DNA from 2 places in the Alteromonas nitratireducens genome. Region 2 is predicted to be linked to the other one. Evidence: predicted binding sites of a transcription regulator. Region 2 holds the regulator's gene; the other holds the start of a gene.
The links. Region 2 encodes FliA, which starts transcription of late flagellar genes. Its sites were predicted from a motif close to CTAAAGNTNNNNNNNNNNNNGCCGATA; they were not measured.
Positions count from the first base shown of each region.

Region 1: AB1N33_RS15770 (DUF5610 domain-containing protein) is a predicted target of FliA. The motif match lies at 1,380-1,406, and genes of this name have one in related genera.

Region 1 is NZ_JBFNPK010000026.1:969-4,393, forward strand. Features, by position in the region: gene AB1N33_RS15765 (RNA recognition motif domain-containing protein) at 1-21, shown strand, start outside; gene AB1N33_RS15770 (DUF5610 domain-containing protein) at 40-1,350, opposite strand; gene trmA (tRNA (uridine(54)-C5)-methyltransferase TrmA) at 1,513-2,604, shown strand; gene fabR (HTH-type transcriptional repressor FabR) at 2,613-3,212, opposite strand; gene AB1N33_RS15785 (acyl-CoA desaturase) at 3,369-3,425, shown strand, end outside.
Region 2 is NZ_JBFNPK010000004.1:50,673-54,097, reverse strand. Features, by position in the region: gene flhF (flagellar biosynthesis GTPase FlhF) at 1-890, shown strand, start outside; gene AB1N33_RS05210 (MinD/ParA family protein) at 887-1,753, shown strand; gene AB1N33_RS05205 (RNA polymerase sigma factor FliA) at 1,750-2,478, shown strand; gene cheY (chemotaxis response regulator CheY) at 2,518-2,901, shown strand; gene AB1N33_RS05195 (protein phosphatase CheZ) at 2,936-3,425, shown strand, end outside.

The DNA of each region.
Region 1 (3,425 bases), on a different contig from region 2:
AAAGAAAAAGCGGAAGAGTAGTACCAAAAAACCTGAGGCTTATGCCTCAGGTTTTGTTTCTGGCTCAATATTTTGTCCGCTTGTTGCTGGCATCGCTTCCAACAGTCGATTGTTAAACATATGAAAGCGGTTAATTGCAGAGAGCAGATCCGGCACCTGAACGTCTTCCATCTCGTTGATAATGCCACTGATCATGGTGTTATAGTCATTGCCACTTTCCAGACGCTCACCAGCCGCATTCAGCGTATCCATCATCTTATTAAGGTACTGCGCCACCGGGCTTACCGCATTCCCATATTTATTGGCATCAGGACGATCATCGCTATAATGCTGAATACTCTCATAGGTCTGAACCACTTCAGCCTGCTGTGTTCTTGACAACTGCAGCGCATAACCTACCAGCTCTTTGTCATCAAATCCCAGCGATAGTGCATCTTCAAAGGCCGTGTCCAGGTCACCACCAAAAAAGGTGTCAGCCAGATCGCTGGCCTTGCCGACCAAATCTGCAATCGCTTTCAGTTCATCTTCATCCAGCTCTCCTTCCAGCGAGAAACTAATGCCATTCTTTTGGAAAAACTGATAAAGCACAGATTGCGATGCAGAGACCGCAGCACCCGAACTCCCTTCACCTTCGGTTGCAGGTGCAACCGGGCCGGCGGTGACACGCGTTTGCTGCGCGTAGTTGAATTGTTGAACACTTTCAAACCGTAAAGTGAGTTCATCACCATCACGCGTTCTGATTAACAACTCTCCCGAGCGTGAATCACTTGCTGATAACGCGATTTGTTCAGCCTGAAGAACCGGTTCGCTATCACCTGGCAGTAAGCGCTTTTCAAGATCGTCAATACCTTTGCCAATCAGGTCACGGCTACGAGATATGCCGTCTGCGATTTCGTCATTCATGAAGCCGCCAATGTCCTTTTCCGCCATGGCGATACCTTTGGCAACCCCTGACCGGGCCTGGGCAAACAGGCTCGACAATTTGGCTTCATCGGCACCGCTACGTGCTGCGCCCTCGATAACGCCACCGACAAATCGCATGACATTTTTCGCCACCTTTTCAAAATCAAACAGTGACGCTGGCTCGTCGCTTTCACGGGTGTCCTTGTCGAGTGATGTAGCGGACGGATTCTTTCCGTCAACATTCACGTTTTGCGACATGGCGCCACTGAAAATGCGAAGACTGATCGCGGTCTGGGATGCACTGACATTGACTGATGTCGCCTGTTTTTGTTCCATTTCCGCAGCCTGTTTCAATCCGTCTTCCTGAAGTTGTTTTTTGAGAGCATCATTCGGGTGCACAGACGCCTTCTGTTCACCAAGAAATGCCTTGATTTGACCCACGTTCATAATTTTACCCTCACTATCCTCATTGGTATTATCGGCAGCAGGCACAATTTGTTTAATTTTAATCCAGTTTTTTGTCGCTGTATGGGACCTAAAGTTGCAGCTTTGGAAAAAGGCTCTACAATTCGCGGGCTCAGTAGCAGGTATCAATGAAAGGCAAATTAAATGGCGATAGAACGTAGCATAACCTACCAACAGCAGTTGGATGAAAAGACCAGCAGGTTATCAGCCCTGCTTGCGCCATTTGATACCCCGGCGCTGAAAGTATACCCCTCAGCGCCGGAACATTATCGTATGCGCGCAGAGTTTCGTGTCTGGCACGATGGCGATGACCTCTATCACATCATGTTCGACCAACAGACCAAAGAGAAATATCGTGTTGATACGTTTCCTCCGGCCAGTCTGGGCATCAATCAAATGATGTCGGCGTTGATGTCGGCGTTGAAAACGAACCCCACAATGCGACGAAAACTGTTCCAGGTAGATTATCTCAATGCATTGTCCGGCGATATGGTGATCAGTCTGCTTTATCACCGCCAACTGGATGATGAGTGGCAGCGTGCTGCGGACGCTTTGAAAGATACGCTTTCGGAACACCACAATGTCAGCATTATTGGTCGTGCACGAAAGCAAAAAATTGTGATTGGTAACGACTACGTCATCGAGCGCTTGCCAGTATACGACAGGCACTATGTCTTTAAACATGTAGAGAACAGCTTCACCCAGCCGAATGCTGACGTAAACTGCAGGATGATTGAATGGACGCTTGATGTCAGTGCCGGGCTTACGGGTGATCTGCTGGAACTTTATTGTGGTGCAGGAAATTTCTCACTACCGCTGGCTGAGCGTTTTGACCGGGTTATCGGTACTGAAATTGCGAAGCCCTCTGTGAGCGCTGCGCAGTACAATATTCGGGAAAATAACCTGAATAATGTCAACATTGTCCGTTTATCTGCAGAAGAATTTACTGAAGCCCTGGTCAGCGGCAGAACATTCAGCCGTCTCAACAATATTGACTTGTCCGATTACAACTTCACAACTGTGCTGGTTGACCCTCCGCGGGCCGGACTGGATGAGGCGTCACTCAAAATGATTCAGCGCTATGACAATATTATTTATATTTCGTGTAATCCGGACACGCTGAGCGAGAACCTTACGATGTTATGTGAAACGCATGCCATTAGTGATGCCGCATTGTTCGACCAGTTTCCGTTTACCCACCACATCGAAGCCGGTGTCTGTCTGAAACGCAAGTAGCCTTGATATTAGCGTGTTGCTGCTAGTCCGGCACCGAATTGAATGTAACGGAGCTGCATCTTCACCCGGTCTGATACAACCTGGCGCTGTTTCGCATCCGCATCCAGCGCTTCAGCGCCCGCGCTGAATACCAACCTGACCATCGCATCGGCCTGAATGACTGCGACACTGTGCGTAATTTTCTGACGCTCCATCACATAGTCAGTCAGTTCTTCGACAAAATGCTGGATTTCCCGCAACACTGCCATCCGATATGCCGCAGACGTTCCGGTATGTTCCCGCAGTAACAACCGAAATACGTTCTTATTGGCAATAATGAATTCCATGAAGGTATCGACCGATGTATTAATCACACCGCCCCCGGATGCAATTCGGCGGCGTGCCTGTCGCATCAGCTGTCGTAATGCTAGTCCTGCCTCATCCACCAGCGTCAGGCCCAGTTCATCCATGTCCTTAAAGTGACGGTAGAAAGACGTTGGTGCAATACCCGCTTCGCGGCTCACTTCGCGCAGACTGATTGCCGACAAGCTGCGATTTTCATCAAGCAGGGTGAATGCCGCGCTGATGATCTTCTGTCGTGTTTTTAATTTTTGTTCCTGCCGGCTCACGGGGTGATCTCCTTACACTGTGCGCCGAGCATACAATATTCTTGTGACATGAATAAAGTCATGATGACTCTACGACGAATTGCTTAGTCGTTCAGCTTGCCTGAGTACACATAAAACGTTATCTTAGCGAACAGTTGTAAGCTGAGTTTTATTTGTATGAAAAAACCCCCTTTAATTCTTACCAACGTGCTGGTATTCGTTATCAGCGGACTG
Region 2 (3,425 bases):
CGCTGCGCAGTGTGCTTCAGTATCAGGTTGCTGACCTGATGGAAGCGAAACGTCAGCGTCAGCAGCCGGTGCATGCCTTCTTACATCGCCGGCTGACAGACATGGGCCTGAGCGCTCGCCTGGCAAGTCAGTTAATGCACTATGTGCCGCGCGAATACAACGAGCGTGAAGCCTGGGTATATCTTCTTAATCTATTGTCTAATCGCATCAACGTGACCGGCAACGATATACTCAGTCAGACCGGCGCGGTTGCCCTGGTGGGCCCGACCGGTACCGGCAAAACCACAACGGTGGCAAAACTGGCTGCACGCTACGCGCAGAAATACGGCGCCGATACCGTTGCAATGATTACTATCGATACGTATCGCATCGCTGCATTTGAACAGCTTGCGACCTACGGGAAGATTATTGGCTGTACAGTGCGCAAGGCACAAAGTACTGAAGAGCTGGCTGATCTATTGTTCCAGTTACGTCATAAGCGTCTGATACTGATTGATACCGCCGGATTCAGTCAGCGTGACAGCCGCCTGATCAAGCAGCTGAAACAATTTGACAGCGGTCAGATGCAGCCGGTGAAAAAATACCTGGTTGCTCAGGCGAATACCCAGTATCCGGCGCTGGAGCGGATTATTCATGCGTACGATCCGGTCAAACTGGATGGCTGTATTTTCACCAAACTGGACGAGTGTTATTCACTCGGGGAAGTACTGAGTGCGTCCATAGAACATCAGTTACCGGTCAGTTATGTGACGGATGGTCAGAAAGTACCTGAAGATATTAAAGTTGCAGATGCAAAATCTCTCGTATCTGCGGCTGCAAAGCTTTATAAAAAGTATGGTTTGAATCATACTAGTGCTAATAATGAAGTTAACGCAGCACAAGCAGTATGATCGACGATCAAGCGAGTAGCTTACGAAAGATGAAGCAATCAAGGTTAATCAAAGTTATAGCAGTCACCGGAGGTAAGGGAGGCGTAGGGAAAACCAATATTACGCTGAATACCGCTATTGCCATGGCAAAGCAGGGTAAGCGTGTGATGGTTTTGGATGCTGACCTTGGACTTGCCAACGTAGACGTCATGCTGGGCCTCAGGGTCGAGAAAAACCTGTCTCATGTGTTATCGGGTGAATGCACGCTTGATGAGGTGCTGGTCACCGGCCCTCACGGCATTAAGATAGCACCGGCGACGTCGGGCACGCAGTCAATGGCGGAGTTGTCTCCGACAGAACACGCCGGGCTGATCAGAGCATTCAGTGAACTGCGTTCGCAAATTGATGTGCTGATCGTCGATACGGCAGCAGGCATTTCAGACATGGTGCTGAGTTTTTCCAAAGCGTCTCAGGACATTATGGTAGTGGTGTGTGACGAACCCACATCGCTGACCGATGCTTATGCCCTGATCAAAATTCTCAATCGTGAGCACGGTGTATTCCGTTTTAAAGTGGTCGCCAATATGGTTCGCGACGTACGTGAAGGCCAGGAATTATTCAGTAAGCTGTCAAAAGTCACAGGCCGGTTTCTGGATGTTGCACTGGAACTGGTTGCTACCATCCCGTTCGATGAAAACATCCGGCGTGCGGTGCGTAAACAAACCGCGATTGTGGATGCCTTCCCGGGGTCGCCAGCGGCTGTCGCCATTACACAACTGGCGACTAAAGCGATGTCCTGGCCCATCCCTGAGCAGCCTGGTGGACATCTCGAATTTTTCATTGAACAATTGGTTTCAGGTAAAGTAGCGGGAAATCAACGTTGAACAGCAAAGCAGCAGCGTATCAGCAACAAACTGATAAGTCGCAACTTGTCGAAAGACACGCGCCGCTGGTGAAACGGATTGCACACCACCTGATGGCAAGATTACCGGCCAGTGTACTGGTCGATGATCTTATTCAGTCAGGCATGATCGGATTATTAGAAGCGGCCAGGAATTTTGATGGCAGTAAAGGTGCCAGCTTTGAGACCTTTGCTGGTATTCGTATTCGTGGTGCGATGTTAGATGAAATACGAAAAGGTGACTGGACACCGCGTTCTGTTCACCGCAACAGCCGTGCGATTACGGATGCCATTGCACAGGTGGAAGGTGAGACCGGTCGCGATGCACGTGACGCGGAAATTGCCGCAAAAATGAATGTCAGCCTGCAGGATTATCACCAGATGCTGAACGAGGTGAATGCAGGAAAACTGGTAGGAATTGAAGATCTTGGCGTGTCTGAAGATGTCATTACGACCGAACAAAACCGGGGAAATGACACGCCATTGGAAGATTTGATGCAAGGCGCTTTCCAAAAAGCACTTGCGCATGCTATTACTACGTTACCCGAGCGGGAAGCGATAGTGCTGTCTCTGTACTATGATGAGGAACTGAACCTGCGTGAAATTGGTGAAGTGCTTGAAGTCAGTGAATCCAGAGTCAGCCAGATACACAGTCAGGCCATGTTAAAACTCAAATCACGAATGAAGTCGTGGCAGGCTGATGAATAACCAGACAAACCATTAATTACACCCTCACTGGAGGCCATTTTGGACAAGAATATGAAAATTCTCGTGGTTGACGATTTTTCTACCATGAGACGTATCATAAAGAACCTGCTCAAAGATTTGGGTTTTTCCAATATCCAGGAAGCGGATGACGGCAATACGGCATTGCCAATGCTACAGCAGGGCGATTTTGACTTTGTTGTGACCGACTGGAATATGCCGGGTATGCAGGGTATTGACCTGCTGCGCGCCATCCGTGGTGATGACAAACTGAAGCATCTGCCTGTCCTGATGGTAACGGCAGAAGCGAAGAAAGAACAAATTGTTGCGGCTGCGCAGGCAGGCGTTAACGGTTACGTTGTTAAACCCTTCACGGCAGCTACGCTCAAAGAAAAACTCGACAAAATCTTTGAACGTTTAGGCTGATTCAGGCGTTCCTGAAAAGAATGAGGAAGTCCGAATGTCCAAAGAGGTAAACGTTCCGATTACGCTGGATGAAGCTAAACAGCTTGTTGCGTATCTGGAAGCGGGCGACACGGCGTCGGCCAATGCCATCCTGGAAGCAGCCTCGATGAAAGAGTCGATAGAGCTGTTTGAAGAGGTGGGTAAGCTGACGCGTCAGCTTCATGACGCCCTGAACAATTTTCAGCTTGATGAGCGAATCGTCAATCTTGCCAACGACGATATTCCCGACGCCCAAAGTCGGCTGACATACGTTATTGAAGAAACGGAAAAGGCGGCAAATACCACTATGGATGCCGTCGAAGCCAGTATGCCTATTGCCGAAACGCTGTCTGAGCGCATCGACAAGGTGATGCCAGACTGGAAAAAACTCATGAACCGTGAAATCGAGTTGGGTGAGTTTAAGGCGCTGTGCACGGATATTGATCAGCTGCTTGAAGATGCGTCAGTACAGTCAAGCAAGCTGACCAGCCTGCTGACGGAAGTGC